One region of the Irregularibacter muris genome, then DNA from elsewhere that is predicted to be linked to it. Evidence: a T-box and tRNA genes for the amino acid it is inferred to sense, from the RefSeq annotation. Region 1 holds a T-box; the other holds one or more tRNA genes.
The links. A T-box is a leader RNA that pairs with one kind of tRNA and senses whether it is charged. The one in region 1 lies ahead of metG (methionine--tRNA ligase), so its partner is inferred to be a tRNA-Met.
Positions count from the first base shown of each region.

Region 2: it encodes a tRNA-Met, which carries the amino acid that the T-box ahead of metG (methionine--tRNA ligase) is inferred to sense. The anticodon was not compared.

Region 1 covers NZ_JANKAS010000010.1:86,103-97,311, reverse strand. The annotation lists gene NSA47_RS11110 (S66 peptidase family protein) at 1-548, shown strand, start outside; gene NSA47_RS11105 (MtnX-like HAD-IB family phosphatase) at 603-1,244, shown strand; gene NSA47_RS11100 (NAD-dependent protein deacylase) at 1,260-1,988, shown strand; gene NSA47_RS11095 (hypothetical protein) at 2,591-2,827, opposite strand; gene NSA47_RS11090 (nucleoside recognition domain-containing protein) at 2,985-3,569, shown strand; gene NSA47_RS11085 (spore maturation protein) at 3,569-4,093, shown strand; gene NSA47_RS11080 (uridine kinase family protein) at 4,895-5,461, opposite strand; gene NSA47_RS11075 (ECF transporter S component) at 5,490-6,020, opposite strand; T-box leader at 6,227-6,478, shown strand; gene metG (methionine--tRNA ligase) at 6,754-8,700, shown strand; gene NSA47_RS11065 (TatD family hydrolase) at 8,781-9,548, shown strand; gene NSA47_RS11060 (hypothetical protein) at 9,749-10,123, shown strand; gene NSA47_RS11055 (resuscitation-promoting factor) at 10,391-11,209, shown strand, end outside.
Region 2 covers NZ_JANKAS010000006.1:144,563-155,771, forward strand. The annotation lists gene NSA47_RS08600 (Ppx/GppA phosphatase family protein) at 1-630, shown strand, start outside; gene NSA47_RS08605 (uracil-DNA glycosylase family protein) at 728-1,477, shown strand; tRNA gene NSA47_RS08610 (tRNA-Leu) at 1,647-1,734, shown strand; tRNA gene NSA47_RS08615 (tRNA-Met) at 1,746-1,822, shown strand; tRNA gene NSA47_RS08620 (tRNA-Met) at 1,831-1,907, shown strand; tRNA gene NSA47_RS08625 (tRNA-Glu) at 1,915-1,989, shown strand; tRNA gene NSA47_RS08630 (tRNA-Val) at 2,003-2,078, shown strand; gene spoIIE (stage II sporulation protein E) at 2,438-4,846, shown strand; gene tilS (tRNA lysidine(34) synthetase TilS) at 4,982-6,388, shown strand; gene hpt (hypoxanthine phosphoribosyltransferase) at 6,378-6,914, shown strand; gene ftsH (ATP-dependent zinc metalloprotease FtsH) at 7,015-8,823, shown strand; gene NSA47_RS08655 (thioesterase family protein) at 9,032-9,427, shown strand; gene NSA47_RS08660 (formate--tetrahydrofolate ligase) at 9,597-11,209, shown strand, end outside.

The DNA of each region.
Region 1 (11,209 bases):
TAATTACTTTTCATGGTCCCATGGTAGCTGAGTTAGGAGAAGATGTTCCTAGCGACAACAAAGCTATGCTGAAGAAGGCATTAATGGAGAAGAAACCCCTGGGAGAAATCACTTTTCCTAAAGATAGCCTAGGACTGAAAACTATATATCCAGGGAGAGCCACAGGAAGACTAATAGGGGGAAACCTAAGCGTGATATGCGCAACCTTAGGTACACCCTTTGAAATAGATTGTAAAAATAAAATTCTCATCCTAGAAGAGGTAGGAGAGGCTAATTATAAAATCCATAGAATGCTCAGTCAATTGAACTTAGCTGGTAAACTAGAGGATGCCCTTGGTTTTATCCTAGGAGAATTTACAAACTGTCCAGAGGATGCCCAATATCCCTTAGAAGAAATCCTAGAGGAATTTTTTGTACCCCTGAAAAAGCCCACCCTTTGGGGAGTAAAATGCGGTCATGGAAGGTATAAGGCTACCTTGCCATTGGGTTGTCAAGCCTCTATAGTGAATGAAAAACTAATTCTTGAAGAGGCAGGAATAAGTGGATAGGCCAATGGACCTGTCCTTTTATGATAAAATACAAAAGTAGAAAGGAAAGAAAAAATGAAAAGAATTTATCTTGTAGATTTTGATGGCACTATCACCCAAAAAGATACCAATGACGCCATGGCAGATACCTTTGCTCCCAAAGAGTGGAGGGAAATAGATGATAAGTGGAATAGGGGAGAAATCCCTACTAAGGATGCTATGGAACAAATATTATCCATGGTGGCTGCTACTGAGGATGAATTAGATGAATTTTTTACATCTCTTCCTATTGATCCTGGTTTTAAAGACTTTGTACAATGGGTGGAAAAACGGAGAGAATCTATCTATATTATTAGTGATGGCATAGATTTTAGCATCAAGCGTATTTTAAAACAACATGGATTGGAGGATATCCCCTTCTTTAGCAATAAAATCTCCTTTAGTGGGGAGGAAATAAAGGTATCTGTATCCCAGGAGAGACTAAAGGGATGTACCTACGGCACTTGTAAGTGCAAAGTAATGGAAAATATTAAAGGGCAATATCCTAAGAACAGACAAGTAGTGTTTATAGGAGATGGTTATTCTGATGCCTGCGTAGCCCCAAAAACCGATCTTATATTTGCTAAAGGAGTGCTGGCAGAGTATTGTCAGCAGGAAAATATAGATTTTCATCCCTTTAAAGATTTTGGAGATATTTTACAAGAATTAGACAAATAAAGAAAGGTGATAAGAATGACAAAAGCAAGATTAAAAGAGATGATCGATGAGAGTTCCAATATCGTATTCTTCGGTGGTGCCGGTGTATCCACTGAAAGCAATATCCCAGATTTTAGAAGTGAAGAGGGAATATTTAAAGCAAAAACCCAATATGGATACCCACCAGAAATTATACTCAGCCATAGCTTTTTTATGAGTCACCGAGAAGAGTTTTACGACTTTTATAGAAATGTAATGATTTACAAAGATGCTAAGCCCAATCCAGCCCACTTTGCCTTGGCTAAACTGGAACAAGAAGGTAAACTGAAGGCTGTCATTACCCAAAACATAGATAATTTACATCAAATGGCAGGAAGTAAAGAAGTATTGGAACTTCATGGATCTGTTTTTAGAAATTATTGCATGGATTGCTATAAGGATTATGGATTAGAAGATATATTGGAAAGTCCAGAGATTGTACCAAAATGTAAGAGCTGTGGGGGGAACATTAAACCCCATGTGGTTTTATATGAAGAAGGTTTAGACAATGAAATTATACAAAAGGCAGTATCTTACATAGCCCAGGCAGATATGCTCATCATAGGAGGGACTTCCCTAGCTGTATATCCGGCGGCCGGTTTAGTGGAGTATTATACTGGGGACAAATTGGTGCTTATCAATAAATCTCAAACATCTTACGACAGTCGCGCCAATCTAATTATTAACGAAAGCATTGGAAAGGTATTGGGAGATATTGTTTTGTAGGGGATATAAGAATTAAGCGTCATATCAGGAGAAAAATACGTCGTAGACTGCCCTTCTTTTCATGATAGGAACAGCTGGATTAGTTAAATTCCGACTTGCTACGTTTGGGGTAAGAGTTTGTAAAATTTGCTTTCAGCAGCGTCAAAAACTCGCTTTGCTCAAACACTTGACTTAAAACGCTTCCAGCTACATTAACAAACTCTAAACCCTTACACTACGTCAAGTCTCCATTTAACTAATCCAGCTGACCTGCAAACAGTGCGTTATAAAAAGGCTTGTCATCCTGAACGTTAACGAAGGATCTTAGACCCAAAAGACAAACATAAGATGCTTTGTTTCCTTCAGCACGACAGTCACTTTTTACGACGCACTATTTATGTGTCAGCTGGGGGAGTTAAATGGAGATTTTGCTTTGTGAAGAGACTTAGAGTTTGTTAATGAAGCTATATAGGGGCTTTAAGTCAAGTGTCTGAGCGTAGCGAGTTATAGGCGTGTCCTATATAGCGAATTTACAAACTCTTGGGCTCAAACATGAGCAAATTGGAATTTAACTCCCCCAGCGGCTGAGATTAATGGGTAGGGACAGTCTACGACGTATTTATCTATAGATCTTCCCCGTCTAAAATCCCTAATTCCGTTAAGGACTTCGTTAAGGATTGTACTTCCATATGCAACTGACTGAATTTGCTCTTTATAGGACTTTCCTTTTCTATACGAATAATCCCCTCATCATTAGAAAGCTCCTTGATCCATTCTTCTAATTCAGAAATAGTAGAAATGGCCTTATTAATTTCCTCATCAATGGTACTTATCTCATCGTTGGTTTTATTTGTAGACATGGTAAACCTCCCTAAAAAAATTCAGACTTATTATATCATATTTCCTATTATATCACTATATAGATTAATTATAATGTAAATCTGTATCCTGCCAGTACATGAGATTGAATGATTTACTCTAGTAAAAATTAGGGGCAGTAGATAGGAGAGATTTTTTATGATTAATATCCTATGGTTTTTGATGATTAGCATTGGAATTGTGGTGGGATTTCTCAATGGAAGAATAGAACAGGTTACCCAGGCAGCTATGGATTCAGCTGGGTTGGCAGTACAAATGTGTATAGGATTTATAGGTGTATGGGCATTGTGGTTAGGACTAATGAAAGTAGCTGAAAAATCAGGTTTTATTCAGGGAATAGCCAAACTATTATCCCCTATAATGAAGCTGATTTTTCCCCAGGTACCTAAAAACCATCCCGCGATAGGGGCCATGGTGATGAATATGGCAGCCAATATGATGGGTTTGGGCAATGCGGCTACTCCTTTGGGATTAAAGGCCATGAAGGAACTACAAAAATTAAATGAATTTAAAACTAGGGCCAGTAATGCCATGTGCACATTTTTGGTCATCAATACTTCCTCCATTCAGGTCATCCCCACCACAGTCATTGCCCTAAGAATGTCAGCGGGTTCAACCAACCCCACCGAGATTATAGGAACAGCTTTAATCGCCACCACGATATCTACATTGTTTGGCTTGATCAGTGTAAAGATTTTAGAAAAAGGGGGAAATAAGGCATGATCAAATGGATATCTTCGGCTATTATCCCTCTTTTTCTTTTGACTATTCTTACTTTTGGTTTTATAAAAAGGGTAAAAGTTTATGAGTGTTTTGTAGAGGGGGCAAAGGATGGAATCAGCACCGCCGCTCGGGTCTTTCCTTATTTATTGACTATGCTAGTAGCCATAGGAATATTTAGAGCATCGGGAGCTTTAGATTATCTTATTAAGGCATTGGCCCCTGTATTTGGTTTGATTGGGGTACCCAAGGAAGTATTGCCCTTAGCTTTGATGCGTCCTTTGTCTGGCTCAGGAGGACTGGCCATTTTGGCAGATATTTTAGAAAATTTCCATCCGGATTCCTTTATCGGCAGAGTAGCTTCCACCATGATGGGTTCTTCTGAAACTATTTTTTATACTTTGGCAGTATATTTTGGGTCTATAGGCATTAAGGATTACAGGCATACTCTGCCTGCGGCTTTGATGGCAGATTTCGCCGCTATTGTGGCCTCGGTAGTGATTTGTAGTTGGGTATTTGGTCCGTGAATTTTCCCTATGTTTATTAAAGTATATTGAGATCATCATTGCAAATAAACAGGATAAACAATAGTATTCAGTTGTTTATCCTGTTTACCTATAAATATTTATCCACCTGTTTAATTTTTTTCCATTGTCGGAGCATTTCTAACACGGACAGAAGGAATGCAATCCATAAACCAATGCTATGGAAGGACAATCCTACAGAGGATTTCCCACCTAAGAGAGTAAGAAGGCCGATTAAAAAAAGAGGATATATAGTTAGAAGTATTTGCCATTTTAGTATCGGTTTATTACTCATAGTATGGTGTTTTTTGAATAATAAACTAAATAAACAGATCCCCAAAATGAAAATGATCAAAATGCTTTTGGGAAGTATATTGACGAAGAAAATATTAGGGAAATAATCATATACAAGCAATAATGTAAAGATTAAAAGAATGATTCTATCCAATGATTTTGATGATCTTAGAGATTTCAAACGATCGCCTCCTATTCTCTATAGCATACCATATATATCCATATATATCCAGAAATATCCAGAGTCTATATTAGCATGGGAGAGATAGAAGTATTTTTTAGATAATGAGGTCAAGGGCAAATCGGTTTTACACATCAAAATAAGAGGTTAGGTACCCAAAATTAGTGCCCAACCTCATTTCGAATGCAAAAATAAATTTTAAGCTTTGTGACAACGCAAAAATTGATATTTTGTTAAGCCCGAATATACTTTGTCATTTTAGGTGTATTAAAGAATCTAGGGTCTAAGATACTTGATTTTCAGTGGAAATGGGAAAAAGATTTTTTTAATTACTTTCCTTGTACTTCTATGATGATATCACTTTTTTCTTTTATTCTCATTTCCTCGAAATACTGATTTTCTTTGGGAATCCATTCATGGAGAAATCTTTTATGCATGATTGGGCCATTTCTTTTGAGTATGCGTCTACTCTGGGTTTTGTCATCAGTGGTTAAAAATATTTTAAGATCATAATAATGGATTAGGGTGGGATGCAGACTATAACTACCCTCTATGATGTTTAACTTCTTTGGAGCAACGGATATATGCTCTGAAAAGGACAGGGTTTGGCAATCATATATGCGGTATTGAAACGGAGTAGAGGACAGAAGACCATGGATTACTTCTTCTTTAAATCGAACATAATCCACATTTCCCCCAACCTCTTTAAGTCTTTCTTCTGTCTTGAGCTCAGGTCTTAGAAAAAAGTCATCCATATGAAAGACATTACAATCATAGTATTGGGCCAATAGGTCAGCCAATGTGCTTTTGCCAGAGCCACTTTTTCCATCAATAGCCATTATAACCAAATCCTTGGATCTAAGTAGAGAATCCATTTGATCTATTATCTTTTGCATTTGCATCTTCGGATACAATCTAATCGCTTCAAGCATTTTCTATAACCTTTGTCCTTTCAAGGGATGAAATAATTAAGGGGATGAGAATAAGTTGGATGATAATTCCTGGTATAGCATTGAGAAAGGCCCCTGCTGTGAAAACTTCTATACTAAAGGTAGTGCCATGAATGCCATATAGAAAATAACTGACTATTCCCCATACAATCCTCCCACTAATCATTGCGGTCATCAAAGAGGCAAACAGGTTTACCTTATTTTTGGGTAGGACTTTGTATAACAACCCTGATATCAATCCATAGGTAGCCAATTCAAAAGCCATAGCTAAAGCAGTGGGGAACATGGGGGGCATACCAAAAAGAACACTCCTAAATAGAGGTACAATAAATCCTACAGCCAATCCATATCTTCCTCCACAAATAAAACCGCATAGTAAAACCGGAATATGCATAGGCAATAACTTATTTCCTATGCTAGGAATTTGACCTGTAAAAAAAGGCAATACAAGGCCAAGAGCCATAAAAAAACCAGATAGAACTAATTTTCTTGATGAATTTTTCATAATCCCTCCAAAGATAATATCAACTGCTTTTCTTCAGAAAAGCAATTCCCTTCTTGGGAGATTGATAGTTTTTTATGGTTTCAGCCATTCACCATTATTATACTATTTTTATAGGATAAAACAAAGAAGCAAAGAGCTGGGATTTCCCTTGAATTTTCTTTATATTATGTATATAATGATTCTAATTAGGAAAGATATATTGAAAGACAAAGGTGATGAAGGGAAGACTATGGAAGGCATCACATAAAGAGAGCTGGGGTAGGTGAAAGCCAGTTGTGCATTCCTCTATAGAAATGGTCCTGGAACTGTATTATCGAGAATCCAGAGGATTTTAGATAATAACGGAGTTGTTTACGTTATGAAACAGAGTGATAATGGTCACGCTCACTTAAAGAGGTCAAAATCGTGAGGTTTTGACGAAAAAGGGTGGTACGACGAAGTTAACTCTCGTCCCTTTCAATAGGGATGGGGGTTTTTTGTATTTATATTATTATTTCAATAAATCTGTTGTATTAGTTAAATTCCGATTTGTCCATGTTCTTCGGTTAAGATTTTGTAAATTTGCGATAGGCAGTGTCAAAAACTCGCTTTGCTCAAACACTTGATGTAAAGCGTCTATCTAGCTTCATGAGCATTCTCTAAACCTCTACACAAAACAAATTCTTCATTTAACGAGTACAGCAAGTTAATTCATTGATATATAAATATTTTAAAAAAGAAAGGATGAATAACCATGACGAAAAAAACCTTTTATATTACAACCCCTATCTATTATCCCAGTGATAAGCTGCATATAGGACACTCCTATACTACAGTAGCTGCTGATGCTGCAGCCCGTTTCAAACGCCTTACGGGATATGATGTAAAGTTTCTAACAGGTACAGATGAGCATGGCCAGAAGATTCAAAGAGTAGCAGAGAAGCAAGGGAAAACCCCAAAGGCCTATGTGGATGAAATTGTGGCAGGGATTAAAAAACTTTGGGAAACCTTAGATATTTCCAATGACCAATTTATCAGAACCACTGACGAGGACCATAGAGAAATCGTTCAGAAAATATTTAAAAAGCTATATGAACAAGGGGATATTTACAAATCCCATTATGAGGGATGGTATTGCACACCCTGTGAATCCTTCTGGACCCAAGGACAATTACATGATGGAAAGTGTCCTGATTGTGAAAGAGAGGTAGAATTGACCAAAGAAGAGGCCTACTTCTTTAAAATGTCCAAATACCAAGACAGAATTCTTGAGCATATTGAAAATCATCCGGAATTTGTACAGCCCGAATCCATTAAGCATGAGATGATTAATAACTTCCTAAAACCAGGATTAGAGGATTTATGCGTATCTAGAACCTCCTTTAGCTGGGGCATCCCGGTTACCTTTGATCCAGGGCATGTGGTTTATGTATGGGTAGATGCCCTATCCAACTACATTACTGCCTTAGGCTATCTTACCGATCAGGATCAAGAGTTTAAAAAATACTGGCCTGCCAATGTTCAATTAGTAGGGAAGGATATTGCCAGGTTCCATACCATTATTTGGCCAGCTATGCTCATGGCTTTAGACTTACCTTTGCCAGAAAAAGTCTTTGGTCATGGCTGGATACTTCTACAGGGAGGAAAAATGTCTAAGTCTAAAGGCAATGTAGTAGATCCAGTGATTTTAGCGGACAAATATGGAGTGGATGCCATCAGGTACTATGTACTGAGAGAGCTACCCTTTGGCTCTGATGGCGTATATTCTGAGGACATATTGGTCAATAGAATCAATGCAGATTTAGCCAATGATTTAGGAAATCTCCTCAGCAGAACGGTGGCTATGGTAGATAAATATTTTGCAGGGCAGCTCCCTGGAAAACAAGAATCTGGAGACTATGATGATGACTTAATAAAACTTGCCCTAGAAACACCAGCAAAGGTAGAGGAGCATATGGATAAGCTACAATACAGCAATGCCCTAGCAGATATTTGGAAGCTGGTATCTAGAAGCAATAAATATATTGATGAGACTATGCCTTGGGTATTGGCCAAGGACGAGGAGAGAAAAGCAAGACTAGCGGCGGTACTTTACAATCTCGTAGAGAGCTTGAGATTTATTTCTGTATTAATCAGTCCCTTTATGCCTAATACACCTAAATTGATAAGAGAACAATTGGGCATTACAGAAGAAGAAATAACTACCTGGGAAAGCTTAAAAGAATTTGGCAATTATCCTAGCGAGGCAAAGGTACAAAAAGGAAAAGTCATTTTCCCAAGAATTGAAGAGGAAAAGGAAAAGGTAGAACCCCAACCTAAGGAACAGCCAAAAAAGAAAAAAGAAGAAAAAGTTGAAGAGAAATCAGAGGATAAAGAAGAATTTATTACCATAGATGACTTTGGAAAAATAGATTTTAGAACAGCAAAGGTACTAGAGGTTGAAAAGGTAAAGGGAGCCGATAAGCTATTAAAGCTTCAATTACAAATGGGCGAAGAAAAAAGACAGGTAGTATCAGGAATTGCCCAACACTATACTCCTGAAGAGCTAATAGGGAAGACAGTTGTGGTAGTAGCCAATCTAAAACCTGTTAAACTAAGGGGAGAAGAATCCCAAGGGATGATTCTGGCAGCCTCTAAGGGAAAACAACTTACCATTGTAACAGTAGATGAGGATATTGATAGTGGTACTCAAGTCAGGTAACCTGTTGTGCCCGTTGATTTCTATTTGTAATGTTTTATCAACGGGCACAATAGAGTAAGTGAATAAAGGAGAGGAAACCCATGTATTTTGATAGTCATGCCCACCTAAATGACGAAAGATTTCATGAAGATAGAAAGCAGCTCATACAAGAGGCAATACAGGAAAATATATCTTATATTTTAAATCCCGGGGCAGACTTACCTTCTTCTAAAGAAGCGGTGATGTTGGCAGAAAAACATGATTTTATCTATGCCGCTGTGGGGGTTCACCCCCATGATGCAAAGACTGTAGAAGAGGACAGCTACAAACAATTGGAAGAATTAGCTAGGCATCCTAAGGTAAAGGCTATTGGAGAAATAGGATTGGATTATTATTATGACAATTCCCCCAGGGAAGTTCAAAAACAGGTGTTTCAAAGGCAGATAAAGCTGGCATCCAAGTTAGACCTACCTATTATCATACACAATCGAGATGCCCATGAGGATACCTATCATATTCTAGAGCAGCATTTCAGAAAAAATAATGGTGGAGTCATGCATAGCTATAGCGGCAGTGTAGAAATGGCCCAACAATTTATAGCGCTAGGCTTATATTTATCCATTTCTGGACCGGTTACTTTCAAAAATGCCCGGAAGGCAGTAGAAGTAGTGGAGAAAGTTCCTTTGGACAAGTTATTAATTGAAACCGATAGCCCTTACCTAACACCACTGCCCTTTAGGGGCAAGAAAAACCATCCCGCATTAGTAAAATATGTAGCCCAAAAAATTGCAGAAATAAAAAATATAACCGTGGAAGAAGTGGCGCAGCAAACCACTAGAAATGCCAAGGAACTTTTTAGAATTGATTAAATGAAAGATATAGAAAGTAGATGGAAAAACGCAAAAGTAGTCTTTAAGGATTGAGTAGATAGAATAGAGTTGAGGGCAATGGGAAATCGTCATTTGTCACCAAAGTGATTTTACCTCATATACTAATATTGAACTAGGAGGAAATAACATAGAAAATACCCTAGTTGTGATATTTAAAATGTTAGTAAGGAGGAATTTTTGTGGGAAAAAGAAAGCATAGAGAAGAATATCCCAAAATGCCCGAAATGGACTATCCCATGATGCCTGATATGCACCATGGAATGTACCCAGGAATGTGCCCAGACATGATGCCTGGAATGCATCCCGGAATGATGCCTGGAATGACAATGCATTGCTATTGTGTACCCGTACCCTGTTCCATGCATAACTGTCCTGGAATGATGCCACCAGCAATGCCAATGCCCCCCCAAGATCCATGCATGGGCTATCCAACGATGCCAGCAATGCCTAACCCTCATCATCCCTGTATGGACTCCAATTGGGGAATGATGCCAGCAATGCCAGCAGAAAACTATCCTATGATGGAGGATATGGAAGAAGATTACGATATTTAAAAAAGTACATGAAAAGATAATCAATACAAAATAATGATTTATTTACAAAGAGCGTAGGACTTCTAAGCAGAAGAGGTTCTATGCTTTTTATATTTTTATGTGTAAGACAGTTTTATGATTAAATCCAGTTCATGTGTCACTAATCTTTACCTATTGTATAAAATTAAAAAAGAAGGGAATAATTCTAAAGGATAAATTTGACAAATAAATAAGGTTGGTATACCATGTTTTAGTCTCCCAAAGACCAAAAATTAGGAGGTAATCAAAATGGAAAATCATAGGCAGAAGGTAAGGGAGCTGATAGGAAATTACAAGCATCCAATCCTTCTGATGCTACTGACTGTAGGTATAATTACAGCAGTAGGGTTCTACCATTTAACCCAAAAAGATATCACCATAATAGATGTTAAAGAAGAAATCAAATTAACCACTAGAAGTAAAACTGTAGAACAGGTATTAAAAGAAAAGAATATTTCTCTTCAGGACAAAGATATCGTAGAACCGGCACTGGATACCCCCTTAGAGGACGGTATTGAAATACAGATAAAAAGAGCAGTACCCCTGCATATTTTAGTGGATGGGAAAAATTATCAAGTTACCACTGCATTGACTCAGGTAGGAGAAATCATAGAAGAAGCAGGGATTAGGATAAATCCTCTTGATCGGGTGGCCCCTGATAAAGAGGCTGAAATAGAGGAAGAAAGAGAAATTCATATTGTCAGAGTCACCGAGAAAATCATTACCGAAGAAGAAAATATAGATTTTACTACCCAGAAAAAACCAGACAACCATTTAGAAAAAGGGAAGACAAAGGTTGTACAAAAAGGCCAGAAAGGGTTAAAGAAAAATCAAATAAAAATAACCTATGAGGATGGAGAAGAGTCCCAGAGGGAAACCCTTAAAGAAGAGGTGGTCATCGAACCAAAGGATGAAGTGATACAGGTAGGGATGCTAAGCACCATAAACACCTCTAGGGGGGCTACTCGTTTTGAAAAAACAATGACAGTAACCGCCACGGCCTATAGCCAAGGTGATGCCGGAGTAGGAAATACCACCAGTGTAGGGGCTCCACTAAAAAGGGGAGTA
Region 2 (11,209 bases), on a different contig from region 1:
GAATTAAGCCTAGAAATCCAACTGCTTTCCGGAGAAAGAGAAGCGGAAATAGGGTTCAAGGGAGTAATGGGTGAGATAGATACAGAAAGACTACTGGTTATAGATATTGGCGGGGGAAGTACAGAATTTATTCTGGGCAGCAAGAAAGAGGGCATAGAAAGTTTAACCAGCATCAATATAGGTGCCTTGAGAATGACAGAAAAGTTCATTGCCCACGATCCCATAAGTGCTGTAGAATTAAAGGATTTGGAGAAAAATATCAAAGAGCAACTTCTTCCCTTAAAAGAAAAATTATCCCTAATGGAGGATGCAAAAATAGTGGGTATTGCCGGCACCATCACCACCCTATCCGCTATGAAACAACAAATGGAATACTATGATTGGCGGAAAATACATCAAAGCACCCTTTCCTTCAAAGAAATTGCAGGGATTTTACAACAACTTATTCCATTGAATATAGAAGAAAGAAAAAAAATAAAAGGCTTGCAACCCAAAAGAGCCGATATCATTATTGCGGGCATTGTCATATTAAAATGCATTATGGAGGTCTTTGCCATAGAGAGTATCATGATCAGTGAAAGTGATAATCTAGAGGGAATGGTATATGAACTACTAGACCTCGTGTTTTAAGTTTTGATAATACCTTGATTGAAATCCTTTCAAAATAAATAAGAATGGATTTATCGAAATGATTTGTAGCTCAAGTAAAACAGGGAGAAAGGAGATAATGATGATAAATGCAAATAATTTGTTTAAAGATTATAAACCACATATTTTAAATTTAGATTTACAAGCCGAAAAAAAGTATATTTTAGATGATCATTTAATAGTAAATCGAGAGAATAATATTTCGATTTATTATTCTGCACATAATGAAGTTATAAATACTCAAGCATCCATCATAATCATTGGAATTTGTCCAGGGTTTCAGCAAATGTATAAATCGTTTTCTATTGTTAAAAGTCTAGAGAATAGTAATGATGATGATATTCTTGAAAATTGTAAAAGTGAGTCTAGATTATTCGGAAGTTCAAGGCAAAATTTGATTACTATGTTTGATCAATTAAATATAAATTATTTTTTGAAGGTTAATAAGGCATCTGAAATCTTTGATTTAAAATTTAAAAAGCTTCATACAACCTCATTAATCAGATATCCCGTTTTTATAGGAAAAGAATTAAAAAATTATAATGGATATACACCGAGTTTATTAAAAAACTCATTTTTGTATAGAATTGCTAGCAATTCTATACAATATGAAATAGAGCAATTACCTAATCTTAAAATAATTATCCCTCTTGGAAAAGCTGTTGAGACATTCTTAGATGAGATTTTTCGATTAAATACTACGATAAATAGAAAAATTATTAGAGGATTTCCCCACCCATCGGGGTTGAACGCTCATAGAAAAAAGATCTTTGATAGCAATAAGGCCAATATAATTAATCAAATAAAACTTTTATATGACAATCAATAGTTTAGCATCAGTAGCTGGAGTAAAAAACAGAGATAAAAGCTTGCAAAGCTCCTGAGGAATAAAATGGATAAAAGATTTTTAAAAAATAATGAAAAAAGCTATTGACGGAGTATGGAGTATGTTATATAATGAGTTTTGTCTTCAACAAGACAGCTTTCAAAACAGATTAGCCGGGGTGGCGGAACTGGCAGACGCACAGGACTTAAAATCCTGCGATCCCAAAGATCGTACCGGTTCGATTCCGGTCCTCGGCACCATACAATATCATCGCGGGATGGAGCAGTCAGGTAGCTCGTCGGGCTCATAACCCGGAGGTCGTCGGTTCAAATCCGGCTCCCGCAACCAAATAATATGGCGGCGTAGCTCAGTTGGCTAGAGCATACGGTTCATACCCGTAGTGTCAGCGGTTCAAATCCGTTCGCCGCTACCATATTGCTGGCCCCTTGGTCAAGCGGTTAAGACACCGCCCTTTCACGGCGGTAACAGGGGTTCGAGTCCCCTAGGGGTCACCATTTTAATATTTGTGGTCGCATAGCTCAGCTGGGAGAGCACCTGCCTTACAAGCAGGGGGTCATAGGTTCGAGCCCTATTGCGACCACCATTTTTTATTTTTTTGGAATTGTTAAATCCTTTAGCCAATGAAACCATGGGAAAAATAGCGAAATAAAAATATATTTTATTTAAGAGACTTTACTATCGGACTGAGCAGCTTGGCTGCTTTTTTTATTGCAAAAAATTATTCTCCTAGGCTTTTCTACATAATACTCCCTAAAAACTACATTTAGCAGGAGAGAATTACCCTAAAACAGTTTTCAAATTGTCCAAAACAAGGCCATTTTGTCAAAAACCCTTAATGATTTGTCAAATTTTCATGGAAATTCATTCCACCCATCCTGACAAATATTTTAGTTTAGCCCTGTTATAATGGCATGGAAAGGAAAAAGTTTGGGGGTTGAATGAATGTCATATAAATTAGAAGCGTTAAAACCTTATGAAAGGGTGCATAGCGGACTTAATCAATCAAAGGTTAAAAATAAACAAAAAACAAAGTTTCAATTTGATGCTGCCCTTCAGGATCTTTTATTGGTATTTATAGGTTTTTTCCTAGCACGAAGTATTATCATGTACGACCTATCTCCCTTTGGATTTGCATTTTTTTCCTATATCATGGCTACGCGGAGGAAAAAAACCTGGACAGTAATAGGTTTACTGGTAGGATTATTCACCGTGCAAAGCACATTGTATATCATAAGGGCAGTGATTACTTTAGCTCTTACCTATTGGGTAATGGGAAAAAGAGTCAAGGCATCTACAAAAACATGGAAGATAGGCCTTTTAAGTAGTCTCTGTGTGTTTTCAGTAGGGTTGGTCTTTCAATGGATAGCAGGAAACTACCTTTATGATTTTTTATTACTGGTTTTTGAAAGTTTTATTACCTATATTTTGCTTTTTATTTATTCTTCTGCTCTGCCATTAATTACGGGACAAGTTAAACGCAAAATTGTTTCTAATGAAGAATTGATCTGTAGTGCTATTTTAATTTCCTTGACTTTATTGGGCATGAGCGAGCTAAGTATTTATGGATATTCTATTAAGAATGTTTTGGGTATAACAGCGATCATGCTCTTTGCTCGACACCTTGGTTCGGGGGCAGGAGCCATTATCGGTATTGTCGTCGGGGTGGTCACCAGCCTGGATCATATAGTATCCCCGGTGATTATCGGAGTATATGCCTTTTCGGGTCTTATGGCAGGGGTCTTTAAAGATTTGGGGAAAATCCCTGTTGCTTTGGGCTTTGTGTTGGGCAATGCGGCCTTAACCTTTTATCTAAATGGCTCCACAGAAGTCTTTATTCATATACAGGAGATTCTCATCGCCATTATCTTATTATTGTTAGCGCCTAGAGGAATAGAAGAAAGAATCTCTTCCTTTAAAGGCATAGGGGATTATCGCTTAGAGAGGGAGAAAATGTATGGAGAACGGGTGAGAGAAGTCACTATTGAACGGCTGAGGGATTATTCTAAGGTTTTTGAACAGATCGGAAAAAGCTTTGAACAATCTGTAGCCAGTGATCCCCTGCTCTATCAAAAGGATATCAATGATGTATTTAATCGGGTGTCCAAAGAAGTATGTAACCAATGCAGCTATTATTCCAAGTGCTGGAAGTTGGATTTCTATAATACCTATCAAAGCATGTTTTTATTATTAAATAAGATAGAAAAATGCAGTACCATAAAGCAAGAGGATATTCCGAAAAGTTTGTCCAATAAATGCCTGCAACCTGAGAGAATAACAAAAGTAATGTCTTATCTTTACGAAATTTATAAATCCAACCAATATTGGGAAAAACAGGTGATGGAAAGTAAAAACTTAGTATCTCAACAATTACAGGGTATTTCAGAGGTCATACAGGATCTAAGCAATGACATGAGGACAGATATTGTCTTTAGAAAAGAAGAAGAGGAAGAGATTCTCATTGCCTTTGATAAAAAAGAAATCCCTATCCAAGATGTTATGGTACTACAAGACGGTCAGGGAAAATATAAAGTAACCCTTTATGGAAAACCCTGTCAAGGAAAAGGATATTGCGATAAAACAATGGGGGAAATCATTTCTAAAGTCTTAGGAAAAGAAATGATTATGGAACAACACCTATGTAAGGGGAATGGATTAAAAAATAAATGCAAGGTTTCCTTTAAGGAAGCTACAAATTTTGTAGTAACTACCGGAATAGTACATAGCTCCAAAGATGCTCAGGAGGTGTCGGGGGACAGCTATTCCAATATCCCACTTCATGATGGGAAATATATGCTGGCCCTGAGTGATGGCATGGGCAGTGGCAAAAGGGCGTCACGGGAAAGTAGGACAACCATCAATTTACTGGAACATTTTTTGGAGGCTGGTTTTAACAGGGAAATCGCCCTGAAGACTATTAACTCCATATTGATGCTCCGCTCCAATGATGAAATGTTCTCTACCATTGATTTGTCTATTATTGACCAATATACTGCCCAGACTGAGTTTATTAAAATCGGTGCAGTATCTACCTTCATCAAAAGGGGAGAAAAAGTAGAAATGATTGCATCTAACTCCCTACCTGTAGGTATTTTAGATGAGGTAAACATTGAAGTCAGTAGAAGACAGCTAGAGGATGGTGATTTTATCATCATGGCTTCCGATGGATTGTTGGACGCCAATCCCTTTGTGGAGGATAAGGAAAAATGGGTGCGAGAGCAATTAATAAAAATCAAAAGCAGAAATCCTCAAAGAATTGCCCATTGCCTTTTTGAACAGGCTAGAAAAGAAAGTAAAAACATTCTCAAAGATGATATTACTATTTTAGTAGCTAAGATTTGGAAAAATAAGTAATAAATTAAGTCATCTATAGTGCTATAGATGACTTAATTTATGTTTATTTTTAACAAAGGTCTTGATGGAGTATACTAAAAAATATAGAATAGGATAATATAGGCATAAGAGATAAAGGAAAAAAGGTTGGGAAAAATGAGAAATAAGGTTGTAGAATATATCAATAAACATAAAATGCTGAATAGAGGAGATGGTATCCTCGTAGGGGTTTCAGGGGGGCCAGATTCCATTTGCCTATTACATATATTAAAATCTATACAAAAAGAATATTCATTACAGGTAATGGCTGTACATATTAATCATCAACTCAGAGGAAAACAGGCTGATAAAGACGAGAAATATGTTCTCGATCTATGCCTGCAATGGGACATTCCTTGCTTCGCCTATAAAATAGATATAGAAGGCTTGAGCCAGCAAAAAGGAGTTTCTATAGAGGAAGCCGGACGAGAGGCAAGATATGAAAAATATTTTGAATTAAAAAAGCAGTACAATCTACAGAAAATCGCCCTGGGACAGCATAGAGATGATAATGCAGAAACCATCCTCATGCGTATATTGAGGGGTACAGGTCCTGAGGGATTAAAAGGGATACCTCCCCATAGAGAGGACGGCGTCATTAGACCTTTATTGGCTATCACTAGGAAAGAAATTGAAGAATATTGTGGGGTCCATCATCTATCCCCCTGCATAGATCAAAGTAATTTACAACCTATTTACCTCAGAAACAAACTACGCCTTGAGGTTATCCCCTATCTAGAAAAATTTAACTCCAATTTTAGGGAAAATCTTAATCATCTTGGGGAAATAATAGGAGAACAACAAGACTTTGTAGATCATGCAGTAGAGGAGCTCTGGAATGGGCATAGAGAATTTGTTCAGGATGGAGTGGCTTTTTCTACCGATTGGTTTGAAGGATTATCTCCTTTTATCAAAAAACAGATGTTGAGAAGAGGGATAAAATGGGTAAAAAATGATTTGAAGGAAATAGAATTTACCCATATACAAATGATTGTGAAAATGCTAGAAAATGATGAAAATACTACATGGACTTTAGATTTACCTGGAGAGATCATCGCTAAAAGGCAATATGAAAAAATAATGCTATTGAGGAGGAAAAAAAATCAAGTAAAAGATTTTGAATATTCTCTTCCAATAAACACAGAAATCCCCATAGAAGAAGTGAATAAGACCTTCAAAAGCTATTTTGTGAAAAGAGAAGAAGTTGGTATAATAAAAGATACATCCTATAAAAAATATTTTGATATGGATAAGTTACAAGCAACTCCGATAATCCGAAATCGAAGACCGGGAGACAAATTTTTTCCCATTGGTTTACGGGGATCTAAAAAGCTAAAGGAGTATTTCATCGATCTGAAAATACCTAGAGACCAAAGAGATAGTATTCCCATAGTTGTAGTCAATCAGGAAATACTATGGATTGTTGGCCATAGAGTAGATAGAAGATATATTGTAGATCAAACTACAAAAAATATATTAGTAATTGAATATTTTAAAATCAGGGAGGAACAACATGGAAAATGATGTAAAAGGTGTATTGATTGACGCAACAACCCTTCAAAAACGTATTAAGGAGTTAGGACAGGAAATATCCAAAGATTATAAGGGGAGAAATTTACTTTTAATCTGTGTGTTAAAAGGTGCAGTATTATTTATGGCCGATTTGGCACAAAATATTACCATCCCCTTGGAAATGGATTTTATGGATGTAACAAGTTATGGAAATTCCACTCAATCCTCGGGGGAGGTAAGAATACTCAAGGATTTAAGTTCCAGTATTGAAAATAAAGACCTTTTAATTGTAGAAGATATTGTGGATAGTGGATTGACCCTGAGCTATTTAATAAAATTATTTAAAAATAGAGGGGTAAAAAGTATAAAAGTATGTAGCTTATTGGAAAAACCAGCAAGAAGAATAGCCAAAGTAGATATCGACTATATAGGATTTCAAGTTCCTGATGAATTTGTAGTGGGATATGGTTTGGATTTTGCAGAGAAATATAGAAATCTACCCTATATTGGAGTACTAAAGGAAGAGATCTATCAATAAAAGCTCAATTCCTTCCTAAAAGAGGCAAAATTGTATTACACATCAATTTATGCTAAAATGACTTAGTATAAAATAGGAGAAGTGAGGGGAGTGTTAGTATTTGAAAAAGTTTTTTCGTATGATTAGTTTTTACTTAATCATACTAATAATCATAGTAGCCATGGTTCAATTATTTGGAACCAAAGCAGCAGACATCAAAACCCTACGATATGATGAAGTTTTAAAGAATATACAGGCTGGAAACGTAAAGGAAATGACCATCGACCAGTATTCGGTGGAGGGAAAACTAACCAATGGTACACAATTTGAAGGAGTCATTCCTCCCCAGGCGATTTTCATTCAATTGCCGGAGGTACATGAAGCGATAAAGGCTGGAACAATTCAGCAAACTGAAGTAGAGGCACCGGCGCAAAGTCCGTGGTGGGCTTCTATACTTCCTTCTTTATTTTTAGTGCTATTAGTTGTCGTATTTTTCTTTATCTTTACCCAGCAATCCCAAGGTGGCGGCAATAGAGTTATGTCCTTTGGGAAAAGCAAGGCAAAACTTCATACCGATGATAAGCGAAAGGTCACCTTTGGTGATGTAGCAGGAGCGGATGAAGAAAAAGAAGAATTAGAAGAAATTGTTGAATTTCTTAAATCTCCTAGAAGATTTCTAGAATTAGGAGCCAGAATCCCTAAAGGGGTATTACTAGTAGGACCTCCTGGTACAGGAAAAACATTATTGGCAAGGGCAGTAGCGGGAGAAGCGGGAGTACCCTTCTTCAGCATAAGTGGATCTGACTTCGTAGAAATGTTTGTAGGAGTAGGTGCATCTAGGGTAAGGGATTTATTTGAAAATGCAAAGAAAAACTCACCTTGTATTGTTTTTATAGATGAAATAGATGCTGTAGGTAGACAAAGAGGTGCAGGTCTTGGAGGAGGCCATGATGAAAGAGAACAAACCCTTAATCAACTACTTGTTGAAATGGATGGCTTTGGGGTTAATGAAGGAATCATCATTGTTGCCGCTACCAATAGACCCGATATATTAGACCCAGCTCTTCTAAGACCGGGACGTTTTGATAGACAAATTCCCGTAGGAAGACCGGATGTAAAGGGGAGAGAAGAAATACTGGAAGTACATGCTAAGGGCAAACCCCTTGAGCCAGAAGTAGAACTCAGAAACATAGCTAGAGGGACCCCTGGTTTTACAGGTGCTGATTTGGAAAACGTGCTCAATGAAGCGGCCTTATTAGCAGCCCGTAGGAGTAAAAAAACTATTGGTGTTAGAGAACTAGAAGATGCAGTAACTAGAGTTATTGCAGGACCTGAAAAGAAAAGTAGGGTAATTAGTGATCAAGACAAAAAGCTAACCGCTTATCACGAAGCTGGTCATGCCGTGGTCATGAAGCTATTACCCCACGCCGATCCAGTACATGAGATTTCCATCATCCCTCGGGGGATGGCAGGAGGATATACCCTGTCCCTACCTGAAGATGATAAATATTATATGTCCCGTTCGGAATTACTAGAGGAAATTGTGGGATTATTAGGCGGGCGAGTAGCAGAGAAATTGGTACTGGACGATATTAGTACAGGAGCCCAAAATGACCTAGAAAGAGCAACGGCTATTGCACGAAAAATGATCACAGAATATGGAATGAGTGAAACTCTAGGGCCTATGACCTTTGGAAACAAACAAGATGAAGTTTTCATAGGAAGGGATTTCGCTAGAAGTAGAAACTATAGCGAGGAAGTAGCAGCCGCTATTGATAAGGAAATGAGAAGTATTATTGACGAGGCTTATCAAAATACGCAAAAACTTTTACAAGACAATATCAACAAGCTTCATAAAGTAGCTGAGAGATTGCTTGAAAAGGAAAAGATCGATCGAGAAGAATTCGAAGAAATCTTTGCAACTGCATAATTAAGATGATAAAGGTCGTCCCTTGATGGCGTAATGAGAAAGTTTGCCTGTAATTCTGAACTTAGTGAAGAATCCTGAAAAGATCTATTCCCTTTGATCAGTAACACAACTTTCTTTATGCGCAATTGTAGGGAGGGCCTTTTGTTTATCATTTTTACATAGATTAACTGATATTTATACAGTGGGAAAATACTAGGGAGGGATAATGATGAAATTTAATGTAAAAGAAGGAATGGAAGGTAAAGTAGAAATGGTGGTGGAGGATAAGGATACAGCCTTACAATTTGGGAGTGGGGGAGTAGAGGTTTTTGCTACGCCTATGATGATTGGCTTGATGGAAAATGCATCCTTGAAGGCAGTAGATGAATTTTTACCCGAGGGCTATGGAACAGTGGGCACCCATCTAGACGTAAAACATTTAGGAGCCACCCCTGTGGGTATGAAAGTATGGGCCACAGCAAAGCTTATGGAGATAGATAGAAAAGCCCTGACCTTTCATGTAGAGGCCTTTGATGAGGTAGAAAAAATAGGAGAGGGAACCCACAAAAGGTTTATTATAGAAGTAGAAAAATTTTTGGAGAAGAGTAAGAAGAAAAATGGGTAGAGGATAGAGAATGGAGAGTAGAGAGGAGTGTCATCCTGAGGAGTTTACGACGAAGGATCTTAGATCTTGGATTCTTCATTATGTTTCAGAATAACAAAAACTGCGTTACTCACTAGATCTTACTATTTATTTTTATCTATTACACTTGATTAAAATGGGGGAGTTATTTATGAAAAGCGATATTGAAATAGCCCAAGGGGCAAAGATGAAGCCAATTATTGAAATAGCCCAGCAATTGGGTTTAGGGGAAGAAGATTTAGAACTTTACGGAAAATATAAAGCCAAAATATCTCCGGAAGTATGGGACAAAATTAAAGGAAATAAAGATGGAAAACTGGTTTTGGTTACAGCCATAAATCCCACGGCCGCTGGAGAGGGGAAATCCACAGTAACTGTGGGACTAGGACAGGCTATGGATAAAATAGGGAAAAAGGTAAGCATTTGCCTCAGAGAACCTTCTTTAGGCCCAGTATTTGGCATAAAAGGAGGGGCGGCGGGAGGAGGATATTCCCAAGTGGTACCTATGGAAGATATCAATCTTCATTTCACGGGGGATATGCACGCCATTACGGCCACAAACAATTTACTATCGGCAGCCATTGACAATCATATTCATCAAGGAAATGAACTGTCTATCGACGTCAGAAGGGTATTGTGGAAGAGGGCCATGGATGTAAATGATCGAGCCCTGAGACAAATTGTTGTAGGATTGGGAGGAAAAACAAATGGAATGCCCCGGGAGGATAACTTTTTAATCACTGTGGCTTCTGAAATAATGGCTATATTGTGCTTGGCCAAGGATTTAATGGATTTAAAAGAAAGGCTAGGCAGGATTATTGTTGCCTATGATTTAAAGAACAACCCGGTACGGGCTAGGGACTTAAAAATTCAAGGAGCCATGACCCTATTATTAAAAGATGCCATTAAACCAAATTTAGTACAGACCTTAGAAAATGTACCTGCCTTTATCCATGGAGGACCCTTTGCCAATATTGCTCACGGCTGTAATAGTATTATGGCAACCCAATATGCCTTGAAACTTTCCGACTATGTCATTACAGAGGCGGGCTTTGGAGCTGACTTAGGAGCAGAAAAATTCTTTAATATCAAATGCAGATATGGGGAGCTAAAACCCAATGCTGTTGTCTTAGTAGCAACCCTAAGAGCGTTAAAAATGCATGGTGGTAGTGCGAAAGATGTTTTAGATAAAGAAAATGTGGACACCCTAAAAAGAGGTTTGAATAATCTGGAAAAACAGATTGAAAACATCGGAAAGTTTGGTGTGCCAGTAGTAGTGGCAATTAATTCCTTCTTGACGGATACCCAAGAGGAAGTTAAAATTGTTGAGTCAAGGTGTAAGGAATTAGGAGTAGAGGTTGCCCTTTGTAAGGTTTGGGAAAAAGGTGGACCGGGAGGAATTCAGTTAGCTGAAAAGCTAGTGGATATACTCAATACAAAAGAATCTGATTTTAAGGTTCTTTATGATGAAAGCCTATCCATAAAAGCAAAGATTGATATCATTGTCAAGGAGATTTATGGAGGAATAGGAGTAGAATATACGCCTAGAGCAGAAAAAGCTATCAGAGAACTAGGAGAGCAAAATCTAGATGGGCTTCCCATATGTATGGCCAAGACCCAATATTCTCTTTCTGATGATCCTCATAAACTAGGAAGACCTCAGGGGTTTAAAGTCACCGTGGGGGATGTAAGGATTTCAGCAGGTGCAGGTTTTATCGTGGTGCTCACTGGAGAAATCATGACCATGCCAGGTTTGCCTAAAGT